Regions from separate parts of the Streptomyces sp. CRN 30 genome, predicted to be linked through region 3. Evidence: riboswitches for the same ligand, from Rfam matches in the RefSeq annotation. Region 3 holds a riboswitch; each other region holds the start of a gene.
What was found. A riboswitch is a leader RNA that binds a small molecule or an ion and turns the genes downstream of it on or off. The one in region 3 is predicted to bind thiamine pyrophosphate.
Positions count from the first base shown of each region.

Region 1 (4,505 bases), on a different contig from region 3:
CGGAGCCCATGCACGACAGTCCGCAGCCGGTGCCCCCGCCGCAGAAGAAGAGCGCGGGGCGCGACCTGGGTGCGGCGATAGGGGTCGGACTCGGGCTCGGCGTGGTGATCATCGCGTCGCTGTTCGTGGTCAAGGCCGTGTTCGTGGGCGTCGTCGTGGTCGCGGTCGTGGTCGGGCTGTGGGAGCTGACCAAGCGGCTGGAGGAGCGCAAGGGCATCCGCGCGCCGCTCGTCCCGCTCGCGGTCGGCGGCGCGGCGATGGTCATCGCCGGGTACGTGCGGGGTGCCGAGGGCGCGTGGGTGGCCATGGCGCTCACGGCGCTGGCCGTCCTCGTGTGGCGCATGACGGAACCGCCGCAGGACTATCTGCGGGACGTCACCGCGGGTGTCTTCGCCGCGTTCTACGTGCCGTTCCTGGCCACGTTCGTCGCGATGCTGCTGGCGGCGGACGACGGTCCCTGGCGGGTGCTGGTCTTCCTGATACTGACCGTCGTCAGCGACACGGGCGCGTACGCGGTCGGCTGGCGGTTCGGCAAGAAGAAGCTCGCCCCGCGCATCAGCCCCGGCAAGACCCGGGAGGGTCTGGTCGGCGCGGTGACGTTCGCCATGGCGGCGGGCGCGCTGTGCGTGCAGTTCCTGATCGACGACGGTGCCTGGTGGCAGGGTCTGCTCCTGGGCCTCGCCGTCGCCGTCAGCGCGACGCTGGGCGATCTCGGCGAGTCGATGATCAAGCGGGACCTCGGCATCAAGGACATGGGCACGCTGCTGCCCGGTCACGGCGGCATCATGGACCGCCTGGACTCCTTGCTGCCGACGGCTCCGGTGGTGTGGCTGCTGTTGGTGATCTTCGTCGGAAGCGGCTGACCTGGCATTTTCGCCGCTGCATGCTGAGAAGGGTCCGCTGTCCACAGGGTGGCGGGCCCTTCTTCGTACGTCTGCGACACTTGTAGAGCCATGCCTAAGCCCGGAGAACTCACTTTCGTCGCCCCGCGCGGAGCCAAGAAGCCGCCGCGGCATCTCGCCGATCTCACGCCCGCCCAGCGCAAGGAGGCGGTCGCCGAGGCCGGTGAGAAGCCGTTCCGTGCCAAGCAGCTCTCGCAGCACTACTTCGCGCGGTACGCGCACGACCCGCAGGAGTGGACCGACATCCCCGCCGGCTCCCGGGAGAGGCTGCGCGAGGCGCTGCTGCCCGAGCTGATGACGGTCGTGCGCCACCTGTCCACGGACGAGGGCACCACCCGCAAGACGCTGTGGCGGCTCTTCGACGGCACGCTGGTCGAGTCGGTGCTCATGCGCTACCCGGACCGGGTCACCATGTGCATCAGCTCGCAGGCAGGCTGCGGGATGAACTGCCCGTTCTGCGCCACGGGCCAGGCGGGCCTCGACCGCAACCTCTCGACCGCCGAGATCGTGCACCAGATCGTGGACGGGATGCGCGCGCTCCGCGACGGCGAGGTCCCCGGCGGCCCGGCGCGTCTCAGCAACATCGTCTTCATGGGGATGGGCGAGCCCCTCGCCAACTACAACCGGGTCGTGGGAGCCATCCGCCGGCTGACCGACCCGGAGCCCGACGGCGTCGGCCTGTCCCAGCGGGGCATCACCGTCTCCACGGTCGGCCTCGTCCCGGCGATCAACCGCCTCGCCGACGAGGGCCTCAAGTGCCGCCTGGCGATCTCGCTGCACGCGCCCGACGACGAGCTGCGCGACACCCTCGTACCGGTCAACACCCGGTGGAAGGTGCGCGAGGTGCTGGACGCCGGGTTCGACTACGCGGCGCGGTCCGGCCGCCGGCTCTCCATCGAGTACGCGCTGATCCGCGACATCAACGACCAGGCGTGGCGCGGCGACCGGCTCGGGCGGCTGCTCAAGGGCAAGCCCGTGCACGTCAACCTCATCCCGCTCAACCCCACCCCGGGCTCCAAGTGGACCGCGTCCCGGCCCGAGGACGAGAAGGCGTTCGTCGAGGCGATCGCGGCCCACGGGGTGCCGGTGACCGTCCGGGACACCCGTGGTCAGGAGATCGACGGGGCGTGCGGTCAGCTCGCCGCCACCGAGCGGTAACCTGGCGACGCGGGAACACATCTTCATATTCCGACAGGGGAGCGCCACAGCGCTGAGAGTGCGGCACCGAGCCGCAGACCCTCCGAACCTGGCCCAGGTCATTCTGGGTAGGGAGATCGGTCACCACTCATCGAGCTGTTGCGCCCTGCCCGGACTCCCGACGGAGCTCCGGGCAGGGCCGCGTCTCTTCCTGGTCCGTCCCAGGAGGAAAAAGTGAGCATCACACGCAAGGCCACCGTCCTGGCCGTCGGGATCGGTCTCGTCGCGCTGTCCGCGTGCGGGTCCTCGTCCGACGACGAGGCGTCCGGCGGCGACTCCAAAACCGTCACCCTCGTCAGCCACGACTCGTGGGCCGCGTCGAAGGACGTCATCGCCGCCTTCGAGAAGAGCTCCGGGTACCAGGTCAAGGTGCTGGAGGACGGCGATGCCGGGCAGGCCGTCAACAAGGCGATCCTCACCAAGGACAACCCGCAGGGCGACGTCCTCTTCGGCGTCGACAACACCCTGCTCTCCCGCGCCCTCGACAACGGGCTCTTCCAGCCGTACGAGGCGAAGGGCGTCGACGGCGTGGACAAGAGCTACCGGCTGGACGACCGGAACCGGGTCACGCCCGTCGACTACGGCGACATCTGCGTCAACTACGACAAGGCGTACTTCAGCGAGCACGGGATCGATCCGCCGACGTCGTTCGCGGACCTCGTCGAGCCGGCCTACAAGAACCTGCTGGTGACCGAGAACGCCGGGACGTCGTCGCCGGGCCTTGGGTTCCTGCTCGGGACCGCCGCCGCGTACGGCGATGAGGGCTGGGAGGGGTACTGGAAGAAGCTCCGGGCCAACGGTGTGAAGGTCGTCGACGGGTGGGAGCAGGCGTACAACGAGGAGTTCTCCGGGTCGGCCGGCGGCAAGAAGGCCGGCGGTGACCGGCCGCTCGTCGTCTCCTACGCCTCCTCGCCGCCGGTGGAGGTCGTCTACGCCGACCCGCAGCCGAAGACCGCGCCCACCGGCGTGGCGACCGGCACGTGCTTCCGGCAGACCGAGTTCGCCGGGCTGCTGAGCAACGCGGAGAACCCCGAGGGCGGCAAGGCGCTCCTGGACTTCCTGATCAGCAAGAGGTTCCAGGAGGACATGCCGCTGAACATGTACGTCAACCCGGTCGTCGACGACGCCGAGCTGCCCGCCGTGTACTCGGACAACATTCCGGAGATCGACGACCCGGAGACGATGGCCCCGGCGGAGATCGCCGGCAACCGCGACGACTGGGTCAGGTCGTGGACCTCGCTCGTACTCAAGTAGGCAGCGAGGCAAGGGCCGGGCGGCGCGGTGACGCGGCGCGGCTCGGCCTGCTCGCCGTGCCCGTCGCGTTCTTCGCCGTCTTCTTCGCCTGGCCCGTCGCGGCGATCGTCGCGCGGGGGCTGAAGGACGACGCCGGGTGGCACCTCGGCCGGATCACGGAGGTGCTGACCGCCTCCGACGTACGGCACGTCCTGTGGTTCACCACCTGGCAGGCGCTGGCGTCCACCGCGCTCACCCTGCTGATCGCGCTGCCGGGCGCGTACGTCTTCGCCCGGCTCGACTTTCCCGGCAAGCAGGTGCTGCGGGCCGTGGTGACGGTGCCGTTCGTGCTGCCGACCGTCGTCGTCGGGACGGCGTTCCTGGCGCTGGTCGGCCGCGGCGGGCTGCTCGACGACCTGTGGGGCGTACGCCTGGACACCACCGTGTGGGCGATCCTGCTCGCGCACGTCTTCTTCAACTACGCCGTCGTCGTGCGCACCGTCGGCGGGCTGTGGGCGCAGCTCGACCCGCGGCAGGAGGAGGCCGCGCGGATGCTCGGCGCCTCCCGGTTCGCCGCCTGGCGGCGGGTCACGCTGCCCGCGCTGGTGCCCGCCGTCGCCGCCGCCGCGCTGATGGTGTTCCTGTTCACCTTCACCTCCTTCGGTGTCGTGCAGATCCTCGGCGGGCCCACCTTCTCCACCCTGGAGGTGGAGATCTACCGGCAGACCTCGCAGCTCTTCGACCTGTCCACGGCCGCCGTGCTGACGATGATCCAGTTCGCGGCGGTCCTCGCGATCCTCGCCGTGCACGCCTGGACGGTACGGCGGCGGGAGACCGCGCTGCGTCTGGTCGACGCCGCCCGGACCGCGCGCCGGCCGCGCGGCGCCGGGCAGTGGGCGCTGCTGGGCGGGGTCCTCGCCACCGTCGCCGTACTGGTCCTGCTGCCGCTCGCCGTGCTGGTCGGGCGGTCGCTGGGCGACGGCTTCGGCTACTACCGGGCGCTGACCCGCGAGGACGGCGGCGCCTTCCTGGTCCCGCCGATCGACGCCGTCGGCAACTCCCTGACGTACGCCCTCGCCGCCACCGCGATCGCCGTGGTGATCGGCGGTCTCGCGGCGGCCGCGCTGACCCGCCGGGACGCCGGCCGGCTCGTACGGGGCTTCGACGCGCTGC
Region 1 is NZ_JAVRHI010000351.1:1,907-6,411, reverse strand. Features, by position in the region: gene UW392_RS37430 (phosphatidate cytidylyltransferase) at 1-863, shown strand, start outside; gene rlmN (23S rRNA (adenine(2503)-C(2))-methyltransferase RlmN) at 954-2,060, shown strand; TPP riboswitch at 2,086-2,192, shown strand; gene UW392_RS37420 (thiamine ABC transporter substrate-binding protein) at 2,274-3,353, shown strand; gene UW392_RS37415 (iron ABC transporter permease) at 3,329-4,505, shown strand, end outside.
Region 1: another riboswitch for thiamine pyrophosphate. It lies ahead of UW392_RS37420 (thiamine ABC transporter substrate-binding protein); the one in region 3 lies ahead of thiO (glycine oxidase ThiO).

Region 2 (4,505 bases), on a different contig from region 3:
GCACCAGCAGCGCCACCGCACACACCACCATCAGAATCGTCGACAGGGCCATCGCCTGCCCGTAGTTGAGGTCACCGGGCCGCCCGAGCAACCGCGCCACGGCCACCGGCAGCGTCGGGTTGTCGGGCCGCGCGATGAACACGGTCGCCCCGAACTCGCCCAGGGACACCGCGAACGCGAACCCGGCCGCGACCAGCAGCGCCCGCCGCACCAGCGGCAGGTCGACCTCCCGCCACACCCGCCACGGCGAGGCCCCGAGCACGGCCGCCGCCTCCCGCAGCCGCGTGTCCACGGCCCGCAGCACCGGCAGCATGGTCCGTACCACGAAGGGGACGCCGACCAGCGCCTGCGCCAGCGGCACCAGGATCCAGGAGCTCCGCAGATCCAGCGGCGGCTCGTCCAACGCGATCAGGAACCCGAAGCCGACGGTCACGGCGGACACGCCGAGCGGCAGCATGAGCAGCGCGTCGAACCCGCGGACGAACCGGCCCGCGTCCCGGCGCGCGAGGGCCGCGGCGGCGAGCCCCCCGATGACGACGGCGATGACGGTGGCGGCGAGCGCGTACTGCAGCGAGTTCACGACCGCCTCGATCGGCGCCACCAGGAAGACGCCACCGTCGTCGCTGGTCAGAGCCTTGTAGTAGGCGAATTCCGGCGCGCCGAGGGAGCGCTGGACGAGGACGGCGAGCGGCAGGACGAGCAGCAGGACGACGGTGGCCAGGACGCCGCCGAGCAGCGCCCACTGTCCCGCGCCGCGCGGCCGGTGCGCGGTCTCCGAGGCGTCCACCAGCCGCAGCGCGGTCTCCCGCCGCCGTACCGTCGCCGCGTGCACGGCGAGGATCACACCGACCGCCGCGAACTGCACGAGCGTCAGCACGGCGGCCGTGGACAGGTCGAAGATCTGCGAGGTCTGCCGGTAGATCTCCACCTCCAGCGTGGCGAACGTCGGCCCGCCCAGGATCTGCACCACCCCGAACGAGGTGAAGGTGAAGAGGAAGACCATGAGCGCGGCCGCCGCCACCGCCGGGCCGAGCGCGGGCAGCGTCACCTTCCGCCAGGCCGTGAGGCGGGACGCACCGAGCATCCGCGCGGCCTCCTCCTGGCGCGGATCGAGCTGGGACCAGAGCCCGCCGACCGTGCGCACGACGACCGCGTAGTTGAAGAAGACGTGGGCGAGCAGGATGGCCCAGACCGTGGTGTCGAGCCGTACGCCCCACAGCTCGTCGAGCAGCCCGCCGCGCCCCAGCAGGGCCAGGAAGGCGGTTCCGACGACGACGGTGGGCAGCACGAACGGCACGGTGACGACCGCGCGCAGGACCTGCTTGCCCCTGAACTCGAAGCGCGCGAAGACGTACGCGCCGGGGAGTGCGATCAGCAGGGTGAGCGCCGTGGAGGCGAGCGCCTGCCAGGTGGTGAACCACAGCACGTGCCGGATCCCGGAGTCCGCCAGCACGTCCCCGATGCGCCCGAACTTCCAGTTCCCGTCGATCCTCAGCCCGCGCGCGACGATCGCGGCGACGGGACGGGCGAAGAAGAGCGCGAAGAACGCGACCGGCAGGGCCATCAGCCCCAGCCGGACCGCGCTCGGACGCAGGAGCCTTCTCCCTCTGCCCCGGGACGACCTCACTTCAGTACGAGCGACGTCCACGCCTTGACCCACTCGTCACGGTTCTCGGCGATCGTCTCCGGCGCCATGGTCTCCGGTTCGTCGACCTCGACGGCGTACTTGCGGTACTCCTCCGGCAGTTGCGCACCCTCCCGTACGGGATCGACGAACATGTTCAGCGGCATGTCGTCCTGGAAGGTCTTGCCGATCATGAAGTCCAGGAGCGCCTTGCCGCCCTCGGGGTTCCCGGCGTTGCTCAGCAGCCCCGCGTACTCCACCTGCCGGAAGCAGGTGCCCGTCGCGACACCGGTCGGCGCGGTCTCCGGCTGCGGGTCGGCGAAGATCGCCTCGGCGGGCGGCGAGGAGGCGTACGAGACGACCAGCGGCCGCTCGCCCCCGGCCTTCTTCCCGCCGGCGGACCCGGAGAACTCCTCGTTGTATGCCTGCTCCCAGCCGTCGACGACCTTGACGCCGTTGGCCTCGAGCTTCTTCCAGTAGTCCTGCCACTGGTCGTCCCCGTACGCGGCGGCGGTGCCGAGGAGGAAACCGAGACCCGGGGAGGAGGTGGCGGCGTTGGAGGTGACGAGGAGGTCCTTGTACGCGGGCTCGGCCAGGTCGTCGAAGGAGGCCGGCGGATCGAGCTCGTGCTCCGCGAAGTACGCCTTGTCGTAGTTGACGCAGACGTCACCCGTGTCGACTGCCGTCACCCGGTGCCCGTCCTGGTCGGCCCGGTACTCCGGCAGGACGGCGTCGGACTCCTTCGCCTCGTACGGCTGGAACAGCCCGTTGTCGAGGGCCCGGGACAGCAGGGTGTTGTCGACGCCGAAGAGGACGTCGCCCTGCGGGTTGTCCTTGGTCAGGATCGCCTTGTTGACGGCCTGCCCGGCGTCCCCGTCCTTCAGCACCCTGACCTGGTAACCGGACTCCTCCTCGAACGCCTCCAGTACGTCCTCGGAGGCGGCGAAGGAGTCGTGGCTGACGAGCGTGACGGTCTTCGGGTCGCCGTCGTCCCCGCTGCCGCCGCCGGAGTCGGACGACCCGCACGCGGCGAGCGTGAGGACCCCCAGGCCGATGACGACGGCAGCGCACTTCCTGGTGGTGCCGGTGGTGCTGGTGCTCACTGATTTTCCTCCTGGGATGACCAGGAAGAGACGCGGCCCTGCCCGGGACCCTCGCGGGTTCCCGGGCAGGGCGCAACAGCTCGAGTGGTGACCGATCTCCCTACCCAGAATGACCTGGGCCAGGTTCGGAGGGTCTGCGGATGCTCCCGCACTCTCAGCGCTGTGGCGCTCCCCTGTCGGAATATGAAGATGTGTGTACGCCGGTCAGCGTACCCCGCGGCCGGACGACGGCCCGCTGCCTACCGCTCGGTGGCCGCCAGCTGGCCGCACGCCCCGTCGATCTCCTGACCGCGGGTGTCCCGGACGGTGACCGGCACCCCGTGGGCCGCGATCGCCTCCACGAACGCCTTCTCGTCCTCGGGCCGCGAGGCGGTCCACTTGGAGCCGGGCGTCGGGTTGAGCGGGATCAGGTTCACGTGCACGGGCCTGCCCTTGAGCAGCCGCCCGAGGCGGTCGCCGCGCCACGCCTGGTCGTTGATGTCCCGGATGAGCGCGTACTCGATGGACAGCCGCCGCCCGGACCTGGCCGCGTACTCGAACCCGGCGTCCAGCACCTCGCGCACCTTCCACCGCGTGTTCACGGGGACGAGGGTGTCGCGCAGCTCGTCGTCCGGGGCGTGCAGCGAGATGGCGAGCCGGCACTTGAAGCCCTCGTCGGCGAACCGGTTGATGGCCGGGACCAGTCCGACGGTGGACACGGTGATCCCCCGCTGCGACAGCCCCAGCCCGTCCGGCTCCGGGTCGGTCAGCGCCCGGATGGCGCCCACGACCCGCTTGTAGTTGGCGAGCGGCTCCCCCATGCCCATGAAGACGATGTTGCTGAGCCGCGCCGGACCACCGGGGATCTCCCCGTCCCGGAGCGCCCGCATCCCGTCCACGATCTGGTGCACGATCTCGGCGGTGGACAGGTTCCGGTCGAGTCCGGCCTGGCCGGTGGCGCAGAACGGGCAGTTCATCCCGCAGCCGGCCTGCGAGCTGATGCACATGGTCACCCGGTCCGGGTAACGCATCAGCACGGACTCGACGAGCGTGCCGTCGAAGAGCCGCCACAGGGTCTTGCGGGTGGTTTCCTGGTCGGTCGACAGATGCCGCACGACCGTCATCAGCTCGGGAAGCAGTGCCTCCTGGAGCTTGGCGCGGGAGGAGGCGGGGATGTCGGTCCACTGCTCCGGGTCGTGCGCGTACCGCGCGAAGTAGTGCTGGGACAGCTGCTTCGCACGGAACGGCTTCTCGCCGACCGCGGCAACCGCCTCCTTGCGCTCGGCGGGCGTGAGGTCGGCGAGATGCCGCGGCGGCTTCTTGGCTCCGCGCGGCGCGACGAAAGTGAGTTCTCCGGGCTTAGGCATGGCTGGTCCAGTGTCGCAGATCAACTCCGGCAGCCCGGGCCGGAGCGGGGGTGGGGGTGGTCACCCCCGGGTGCCGGCTGTCGGCGCCGGCCGTCCCCGGACGGCCCAAGGACGGCCCGGGGACGGCCCGGGGGCTCGGCTACGCGAGCAGGCACACGGCCACTTCGTCCGGGAGCCGCTCCGCGGCGCGCGAAAGGGCCCGCCGTCGACAGGACGGAGGGCCCCTCACGTACGAGCAGCGCCGGCCGGGCGCCCGGGTCGGGTCAGCCCGTTCCCACGAACGCGACCATCAGCAGCCACACGACCGGAGCCGTGGGGAGCAGTGAGTCCAGGCGGTCCATGATCCCGCCGTGGCCCGGCAACAGGGTGCCCATGTCCTTGATGCCCAGGTCACGCTTGATCATGGACTCGCCGAGGTCACCGAGCGTGGCG
Region 2 is NZ_JAVRHI010000004.1:1,476-5,980, reverse strand. Features, by position in the region: gene UW392_RS00480 (ABC transporter permease) at 1-1,564, opposite strand, end outside; gene UW392_RS00475 (thiamine ABC transporter substrate-binding protein) at 1,624-2,727, opposite strand; TPP riboswitch at 2,807-2,912, opposite strand; gene rlmN (23S rRNA (adenine(2503)-C(2))-methyltransferase RlmN) at 2,967-4,073, opposite strand; gene UW392_RS00465 (phosphatidate cytidylyltransferase) at 4,337-4,505, opposite strand, start outside.
Region 2: another riboswitch for thiamine pyrophosphate. It lies ahead of UW392_RS00475 (thiamine ABC transporter substrate-binding protein); the one in region 3 lies ahead of thiO (glycine oxidase ThiO).

Region 3 (4,505 bases):
GGCGAGCATCACGCCCGCGCAGCCGAGCTCCATGGCGAGCGCCACGTCGGACGCCGTACCGGCGCCGGCGTCGAGGATGACCGGCACGCGCGCGTGCTCCACGATCAGCTGGAAGTTGTGCGGGTTGCGGATGCCCAGGCCGGAGCCGATGGGCGAGCCCAGCGGCATGATCGCCGCGCAGCCCACGTCCTGGAGCTTCCGGGCGAGGACCGGGTCGTCGTTGGTGTACGGCAGCACCGTGAAGCCGTCGTCGACCAGGGTCTCGGCGGCGTCGAGGAGCTCGATCGGGTCGGGCAGCAGCGTGCGCTCGTCGGCGATGACCTCCAGCTTCACCAGGTCGGTGCCGAGGGCCTCGCGCGCGAGGCGGGCGGTCAGCACGGCCTCGCCCGCGGTGAAGCAGCCCGCCGTGTTGGGCAGCAGGCGGATGCCCAGCTTCTCCAGCACGGACAGGACCGAGCCGTGGGACTTCGGGTCCACGCGGCGCATCGCGACCGTCGTCAGCTCGGTGCCGGAGGCCACCAGGGCGCGCTCCATGAGGTCCAGGCTGGGCGCGCCGCCCGTGCCCATGATCAGCCGGGAGGCGTACGTCGTGCCGCCGAGGACGAACGGATCGTCGGCCATGGGTCAGCCTCCTTGGACTGCGGTGAGGACTTCGACGCGGTCTCCCTCGGAGAGGGGGGTGGACGACCACTGCGCGCGTGGGACGACGGTTTCGTTGAGGGCGGCGGCGACACCGGAGGGGGCCGCGGTGAGGGTGCTCACCAGCGCGTCCAGTGCGGTGTCCGCGGCGATCCGCCGGGACTCGCCGTTGACCGAGATGTCTATGCGGGCCGGTCCGGTGTTCATGCGGGCTGCTCCGAGAGGGCGGTGGCCGGGTGTGCGGTGGCGGCGAACCGCCGGGGGCTGAAGTCGCGGGCCACGTCCGGGAGGGCGCCGGTGGTGAGCACGTGCGCCAGGACGTCCCCGGTGACCGGGGTGAGGAGCACGCCGTTGCGGTAGTGCCCGGTGGCCAGCGCGAGGCCGTCCAGGTCGGTCGGGCCGAGCAGGGGTGCGTTGTCGGGGGAGCCGGGGCGCAGTCCCGCGCGCGTCTCGGTGAGCGGCAGTTCCGTGATGCCGGGGACCAGTTCGTGCGCGTCCCGCAGCAGCTCGTACACGCCGCCCGCGGTCACCGTGGTGTCCCAGCCGAGCTCCTCGCTGGTCGCGCCGACGACGAGCTCGCCGTTCTCCCGGGGCACCAGGTAGACGTGGCTGCCGCGGACCACGGCGCGCACGGTCCGGCTGAGGAACGGCGCGTACTGCGGGGGCACCGCCAGCCGCACGACCTGACCCTTCACGGGGCGTACGGGCGGCAGGACGGTGTCGGGCAGGCCGCCGACCCGGCCGCTGAGGCTGCCGGCGGCGAGCACGACCTGTCCGGCGGCCAGCCCGGTGCCGTCGGCGGTCCGCACCCCGGTGACCCGCTCCCGGGCGACCACGACCTCCTCGGCCCACACCCGGTGGAAGACCACTCCGGCGCGCTCGCAGGCCCGCACGAGGGCCCGGGCGAGGCGCCGGGGGTCTATCTGGTGGTCACCGTCGACGCGCAGCCCGCCGCGCACGCCCGGCGCGAGCATCGGCTCGAGCCGGCGGCACTCGCGTCCGCTCAGCCACTCGGAGGTGAGGCCGGACCGGGTCTGCAGGGCGTGCAGTTCCCGCAGGTGGGCGCGGTCGTCGCTGTCGAGCGCGACCGCGAGCGTGCCGCACTGCCGGTAGCCCGGGTCCAGGCCGGCCGCCTCGGCCAGCTCGGCGGCGAAGGCGGGATAGCGGCGCGCGGACTCCAGGTTGAGCCCCAGCAGGGTCTCCTCGCCGTAGTGCAGCTCCGTGACGGCGGCCAGCATTCCGGCCGCCACCTGCGCCGCCCCGCCACCGGGCTCGGGGTCCACCACCGCCGTGGCGAGTCCGCGCTGCGCGGCCCGCCAAGCCGTCACCAGCCCGATGATGCCGCCCCCGACGACGAGGACGTCCGGTGTGCGGGCGTCCGGTGCGTGTGTACGCGACATGGCCGTCCAGCCCCTCCCTTCGCCGGCATGACCCGGATCAGGTTCGTACGGTCGGAGGCCGCCAGCCTCCCTCTCAGCCCGGTGCGCCCGGGCTCCCGCGAGTGTCTTACGGTGGCCACCCTAGCCCGCAGCGCAGCTCACTCGTAAGGGAGCCTCCGTCCATGGTCCGATCGCTCGACGGTCTCGTCCTCGCCCCCGTGGCCGACCAGTCACCGGGCCAGGTGGGCACCCGCACCCGGTTCACGTACCACGAGGAGGACGGCCGGGTCTGGGCCGAGTACGCGGGTGGCGACGTCGTGCGCGGGCACCTGGTGGGCACCCGCGCGGGCGACCGGCTCGACTTCCGGTACGTGCAGCTGAAGCGGGACGGGAGCACGTCCTCGGGGCACTGCGTGTCCCTGGTGACCGAGCTCCCGGACGGGCGCGTCCGGCTCACCGAGACCTGGGAGTGGGAGTCGCAGCCGGGCAGCGGCACCAGTGTCGTGGAACAGGTCACGGACCCGGTTCGCTGACTGATGGAGCGTCAGTTGTCTAAGGTGATCAGGTGAGCGAGCAGACGCGGGCGCGGGGGCGGACGACGGGACGGGTCGTCGTGGTGGGCGCGGGCATGGCCGGGGTGCAGACCGCGGTCGCCCTGCGGGAGCAGGGCTTCACCGGGGGCGTGACGCTGATCGGCGCCGAGCCGCACCAGCCGTACGACCGGCCGCCGCTGTCCAAGGCCGTCCTGCTCGGCAAGGCCGAGGGCTCCGCCTTCGACGTCGACTTCGAGGCGCTCGGCATCGGGCTGCGGCTCGGCCGCGAGGTGCTGGGCGTGCGCCCCGGCGACCACGAACTGGACACGGCCGAGGGGCCCGTCCCGTACGACGTGCTGGTCGTCGCGACCGGCGCGGAACCGGTGCGGCTGCCCGGCGCGGAGGGCGTGCCCGGCGTCCACCTGCTGCGCACCCTGGACGACGCGGAACGGCTGCGGCCGGTCCTGGCCCGGCAGCACGACGTCGTCGTGGTGGGCGCGGGCTGGATCGGGGCGGAGTTCGCGACGGCCGCGCGGGAGGCGGGCTGCGCGGTCACGGTCGTCGAGGCCGCGGACCGTCCGCTCGCGGGCGCCCTGCCCGCCGAGGTGGCCGCGCCGATGACCGGCTGGTACGCGGACAGCGGGGTGACCCTGCGCACCCGCGCGCGCGTGGTGCGCGTCGAGGACGGGACGGTCGTCCTCGACGACGGTGCGCGGGTGCCGGCGGGCGCGGTGGTCGTGGGCGTCGGAGCGCGCCCGGCGACGGCCTGGCTGGCGGGCTCGGGCATCGAGCTCGGAGCGCACGGGGAGGTCGTGGCCGACGCGCACCTGCGCGCCTCCGTGCCCGACGTGTACGCGGTCGGCGACTGCGCCTCCTTCCCCTCCGGCCGGTACGGCGAGCGCCTGCTGATCCACCACTGGGACAACGCCCTCCAGGGCCCCCGCACGGTCGCGGCCGACATCATCGGGGAGGCCCCGGTGGCGTACGACCCCGTCCCGTACTTCTGGTCGGAGCAGTTCGGCCGGTTCGTGCAGTACGCCGGGCACCACGCGGCGGCCGACACGACGGTGTGGCGCGGTGACCCCGCGGGCGCGGCCTGGACCGTCTGCTGGCTCCGTGAGGACCGGCTCGTCGCCCTCCTGGCGGTGGGCCGCCCCCGCGACCTCGCCCAGGGCCGCAAGCTCGTCGAGGCGGGCACGGTACTGGACCGGACCCTTCTGGCGGATCCGGCGAGGCCCCTCAAGGCGGCCACGCGCTAGCGGGCAGGGGGCCCGTGCCGCCCCCCGCCGGCCCGGCGGGCACCCCCGTGACCTCGCACGTCAGGAGCGGCGGAGAAGGCACTCGGGGGGTGCGTGGCTGTCACCCCGGCCGGGGGCATGGCAGGCTGGTGCCGTGACCGAGATTGACGCAAAGATCGATGCTCTCGTCCCCGCGTGGCTGACCCTGCCCGACATCGCCGAACAGCTCGACGTCGAGGTGACCCGGGTCCGGCAGCTGGTCAAGGAGGGCCAGCTCATCGCCGTACGCCGGGGTGAGAACCGCGCACTGCACGTCCCCGCCGCCTTCATCGACGAGGACAAGGTCGTCAAGGGGCTGACGGGCACCCTGACGCTCCTGCGGGACGACGGCTTCACGGACGAAGAGATGCTGGAGTGGCTCTTCACGCCCGACGACAGCCTGCCCGGCACCCCGGCCCAGGCCCTGAGCGAGAACCGCGGTACGGAGGTCAAGCGCCGCGCCCAGGCGCTCGCCGTCTGAACCGACCATCACCGCCCGGCGTGCGGGCGGTCCGGGCCGCACGACGCCCCGGACCGCCCGCACGCCACCGACCTGGGGGGAGCACCACCATGCCCGGCACCACGCGCCGACAGCTCGCCGACGCCCGCCTGTACCTCTGCACGGACGCCCGCACGCGCCAGGGCGACCTGCCGGAGTTCCTTGACGCGGTCCTGTC
Region 3 is NZ_JAVRHI010000138.1:60,576-65,080, forward strand. Features, by position in the region: gene UW392_RS13430 (thiazole synthase) at 1-621, opposite strand, end outside; gene thiS (sulfur carrier protein ThiS) at 625-846, opposite strand; gene thiO (glycine oxidase ThiO) at 843-2,039, opposite strand; TPP riboswitch at 2,037-2,148, opposite strand; gene UW392_RS13445 (hypothetical protein) at 2,201-2,551, shown strand; gene UW392_RS13450 (FAD-dependent oxidoreductase) at 2,584-3,810, shown strand; gene UW392_RS13455 (Rv2175c family DNA-binding protein) at 3,944-4,309, shown strand; gene thiE (thiamine phosphate synthase) at 4,399-4,505, shown strand, end outside.

Region 4 (4,505 bases), on a different contig from region 3:
TCCCGCAGTTGCACGATGTCCACCCCGCCGGCCAGCACGGCGTCCAGGAACTCCGGCAGGTCGCCCTGGCGCTTGCGGGCGTCCGTGCACAGGTAGAGCCGGGCCCCGCGGAGCCGCTCACGGGCGTCCGCGGTGACGGTGTCGTCCGCAGTGACGGTGCCGGCAGTCGTACCGGCAGTGGTGGCGGTGGCGGTGGCGGTCATGCGTACGGTCCCCCGTGTCGGTCGGTCATGCGTGCGATCCCCCGTGATCGTGCCGGTGCGGTGCGGCGGCGGCCCACCGGCGATGCCGGTGGGCGGCGGGGCCGCACCGGACCGGGACCGCGGCCCGGGTCGGCCGCGGCCCGCGCTCCGCGTGGTGGGCGGGAGGTCAGACAGCCAACGCCTGTGCCCGGCGCTTCACCTCCGTGCCGCGGTTCTCGCTGAGGGCCTGCGCCGGGGTGCCGGGCAGGCTGTCGTCCGGGGTGAAGAGCCACTCCAGCATCTCTTCGTCCGTGAAGCCGTCGTCCCGCAGCAGCGTCAGGGTCCCGGACAGGCCCTTGACGACCTTGTCGCCGTCGATGAAGGCGGCGGGGACGTGCAGCGCGCGGTTCTCACCGCGGCGTACGGCGATGAGCTGGCCGTCCTTGACCAGCTGCCGCACCCGGGTCACCTCGATGTCGAACATCTCGGCGATGTCGGGAAGGGTCAGCCAGGCAGGGACGAGAGCATCGGTCTTCGTGTCAATCTCGGTCACGTCACCAGCCTGCCATCTGGCACTGACAGGAGGAAGTCGGACCCCCCTGACCTGCGCCGACGCATTACGCCACCGCCGCCTTCAGCGGCCGGGCCGGGTCGGCGAGGAGCCGCGTGTCCAGTGCCGTGCCCGCCGCGATCAGCCGACGGCCCTGCGCGAGGTCCCGGGGCCGGCCCACCGCGAGCAGCGCGACGAGGCGGTTCTCGCGCAGCCAGCAGACGGTCCAGGCGGGGCCGGCGGGGTCCCCGCGCCACAGCACGGTGTCGGCGGCCGTGTGGTGCCCGGCGTACTGCACGAAGCGGCCGAACTGCTCGGACCAGAAGTACGGCACCGGGTCGTAGACCTCCGCCGGTTCGCCGGTGGCCGCGCCGACGATGTCCGCGGCGACCGTGCGCGGCCCCTGGAGGGCGTTGTCCCAGTGGTGCACGAGGAGCCGCTCGCCGTAGCGGCCGGAGGGGAAGGACGCGCAGTCGCCGACCGCGTGGACGTCCGGTACGGAGGCGCGCAGCCGGTCGTCGGCGAGTACCTCGCCGTGGGCGCCGAGGGCGATGCCGGAGCCGGCGAGCCACGCGGTGGCGGGCCGGGCGCCGACCCCGACGACGACCGCGCCCGCGGGCAGCCGGGTGCCGTCGTCGAGGACGACCGCGCCGGGCTCGACGCGCGCCACACGCGCGCGGGTGCGCAGAACGGCTCCGGCGTCGGCGTACCAGCCGGTCATCGGGGCGGCCACCTCCGCGGGCAGCGCGCCGGCCAGCGGCCGGTCGGCGGCCTCCACGACGGTCACCGCGCACCCGGCCTCCCGCGCGGCGGTCGCGAACTCGGCGCCGATCCACCCCGCGCCGACGACCACGACGTCGTGCTGGGCGGTGAGCACCGGGCGCAGCCGCGCGGCGTCGTCCAGGGTGCGCAGCAGGTGGACGCCGGGGACCCCGTCGGCGCCGGGCAGCCGGAGCGGCTCGGCGCCGGTCGCGAGGACCAGGGCGTCGTAGGGCACCGGTCCCGCGGAGGTGTCGAGGAGGTGGTCGCCGGGGCGGACGGCCAGTGCCTCGCAGCCGAGCCGCACCTCGATGCCGAGCGCCTCGAAGTCGATGTCGAAGGCGGAGCCGTCGGCCGTGCCGAGGAGGACGGCCTTGGACAGCGGGGGCCGGTCGTAGGGCGGGTGCGGCTCCGCGCCGATCAGCGTCACCGTGCCGGTGAACCCCTGCTCGCGCAGGGCGACCGCCGTCTGCACGCCGGCCATGCCGGCGCCCACGACGACCACGCGCCGCGCGGAGCCTCCTCGCTCCTGCGTCTGCTCGCTCACCTGATCACCTTAGACACCTGACTCACTGTCAGTCAGGGGGCACGGTCAGTGAGGTGCTGCACATTCCGCTGGGTGTTCCGCGACCTGTTCCACGACGCTCGTGCCGCTGCCCGCGCGGGACTCCCACTCCCAGGTCTCCTCCAGGCGCACCCGCCCGTCGGGGAGCGCGACGACGGTGGAGCGGCAGTGACCCGAGGCGGTGGTGCCGTCGGTCCTGAGCTGCACGTAGCGGAAGTCGAGGCGGTCCCCCGCGCGCGTGCCGACGAGGTGGCCGCGCGCGATGTCGCCGCCCGCGTACTCGGCCCAGACCGCGCCGTCCGCCTCGTGGTACGTGAAGCGGGTGCCGGTGCCCACCTGTCCTGGGGCCTGGTCGGTCACGGGGGCGAGGACGAGGCCGTCGAGCGAAGGTGCCACCTGGGGACGCTCCCTTACAGCGGTCGATGACGAGCGGTTAGGGTGGCCAACGTAAAGCACTCGCGGGAGCCCGGACGCACCGGGCTGAGAGGGAGGCTGGCGGCCTCCGACCGTACGAACCTGATCCGGGTCATGCCGGCGAAGGGAGGGGCTGGAAGCCCATGGCGCCTACGTCCGAACCACCGCGCACCGGTGACGTCCTGGTCGTCGGGGGCGGGATCATCGGCCTGGTCACGGCCTGGCGGGCCGCGCAGCGCGGGCTGGCCACGGCGGTGGTGGACCCCGCGCCGGGCGGCGGGGCCGCGCGCGTGGCGGCCGGGATGCTGGCCGCCGTCACCGAGCTGCACTACGGCGAGCAGACGCTCCTCGCGCTGAACCTGGCGTCGGCCCGCCGCTACCCGTCCTTCGCCGCCGAGCTGTCCGACGCGACCGGCCTCGACCTCGGCTACCGCCCCTGCGGCACCCTCGCCGTCGCGCTCGACGCCGACGACCGGGCGCACCTGCGCGAGCTGCACGCGTTCCAGCGGCGGTCGGGCCTGGAGTCCGAGTGGCTGTCGGGGCGTGAGTGCCGGCGCCTGGAGCCGATGCTGGCGCCGGGTGTGCGCGGCGGCCTGCGGGTCGACGGCGACCACCAGATCGACCCCAGGCTGCTGGCCGCGGCGCTGCTCGTCGCCTGCGAACGGGCCGGGGTGGCCTTCCACCGGACCACGGCCGGGCGGCTCACCGTCGCCGGGGACCGGGCCACGGGTGTGGTGACGGCCGACGGCACCACCCTGGAGGCGGACCGGACCGTGCTGGCCGCGGGCAGCCTCAGCAGCCGGCTGGCGGGCGTCCCCGGCGGTCTGCTGCCGCCGGTACGGCCCGTGAAGGGCCAGGTGGTGCGGTTGACGATGCCGTCCGGGCAGCCGCCGCTGCTGCACCGCACGGTCCGCGCGGTGGTCCGCGGCAACCCCCTGTACCTCGTTCCGCGCGAGAGCGGCGAACTCGTCGTCGGCGCGACCAGCGAGGAACTGGGCTGGGACACCACGGTCACCGCGGGCGGCGTCTACGAGCTGCTGCGGGACGCCCACGAGCTGGTCCCGGGCATCACCGAGCTGCCTCTGGCGGAGACCCTCGCGGGCCTGCGCCCCGGCTCCCCGGACAACGCGCCGCTGCTCGGCCCGACCGCGCTGGACGGCCTGCTGCTGGCCACCGGGCACTTCCGCAACGGCGTGCTGCTCACGCCCGTCACCGGCGACGTCATGGCGCACGTACTGACCACCGGGGAGCTGCCCGAGGAGGCCCGCCCCTTCACCCCCGGGCGGTTCGGCGCCGCCCCCGCACCCACGGAGCAGCCGGCATGATCATCACGGTCAACGGGGAGCCGCGCGAGACGGCCCCCGGCACCGCCCTGGACGCCCTCGTACGGACGCTCACCGCGGCGCCGTCCGGAGTGGCCGCCGCCCTCAACGAGACAGTCGTCCCGCGCGCCCAGTGGCCCGCCACCGCGCTGGCCGACGGCGACCGCGTCGAAGTCCTCACCGCCGTACAAGGAGGCTGATCCCATGGCCGACGACCCCTTCGTCCTCGGCGGTACGTCGTATACGTCCCGCCTGATCATGGGCACGGGCGGGGCGCCCAGCCTCGACGTGCTGGAACGCTCCCTGGTGGCGTCCGGGACCGAGCTGACGACGGTCGCGATGCGGCGCGTGGACCCGTCCGTGCACGGCTCGGTGCTGTCGGTGCTGGAGCGGCTCGGCATCCGGGTGCTGCCCAACACGGCGGGGTGCTTCACCGCCGGGGAGGCCGTGCTCACCGCCCGCCTCGCGCGCGAGGCGCTCGGTACCGACCTGGTGAAGCTGGAGGTCATCGCCGACGAGCGCACCCTGCTGCCGGACCCGGTGGAGCTGCTGGACGCGGCGGAGACGCTGGTCGACGACGGTTTCACGGTGTTGCCTTACACCAACGACGACCCGGTGCTGGCGCGGAAGCTGGAGGACGTCGGCTGCGCGGCGATCATGCCGCTCGGCTCGCCCATCGGCTCCGGGCTGGGCATCCGCAACCCGCACAACTT
Region 4 is NZ_JAVRHI010000062.1:15,806-20,310, forward strand. Features, by position in the region: gene thiE (thiamine phosphate synthase) at 1-203, opposite strand, end outside; gene UW392_RS06290 (Rv2175c family DNA-binding protein) at 370-735, opposite strand; gene UW392_RS06295 (FAD-dependent oxidoreductase) at 800-2,038, opposite strand; gene UW392_RS06300 (hypothetical protein) at 2,084-2,452, opposite strand; TPP riboswitch at 2,505-2,616, shown strand; gene thiO (glycine oxidase ThiO) at 2,614-3,795, shown strand; gene thiS (sulfur carrier protein ThiS) at 3,792-3,992, shown strand; gene UW392_RS06315 (thiazole synthase) at 3,997-4,505, shown strand, end outside.
Region 4: another riboswitch for thiamine pyrophosphate. It lies ahead of thiO (glycine oxidase ThiO); the one in region 3 lies ahead of thiO (glycine oxidase ThiO).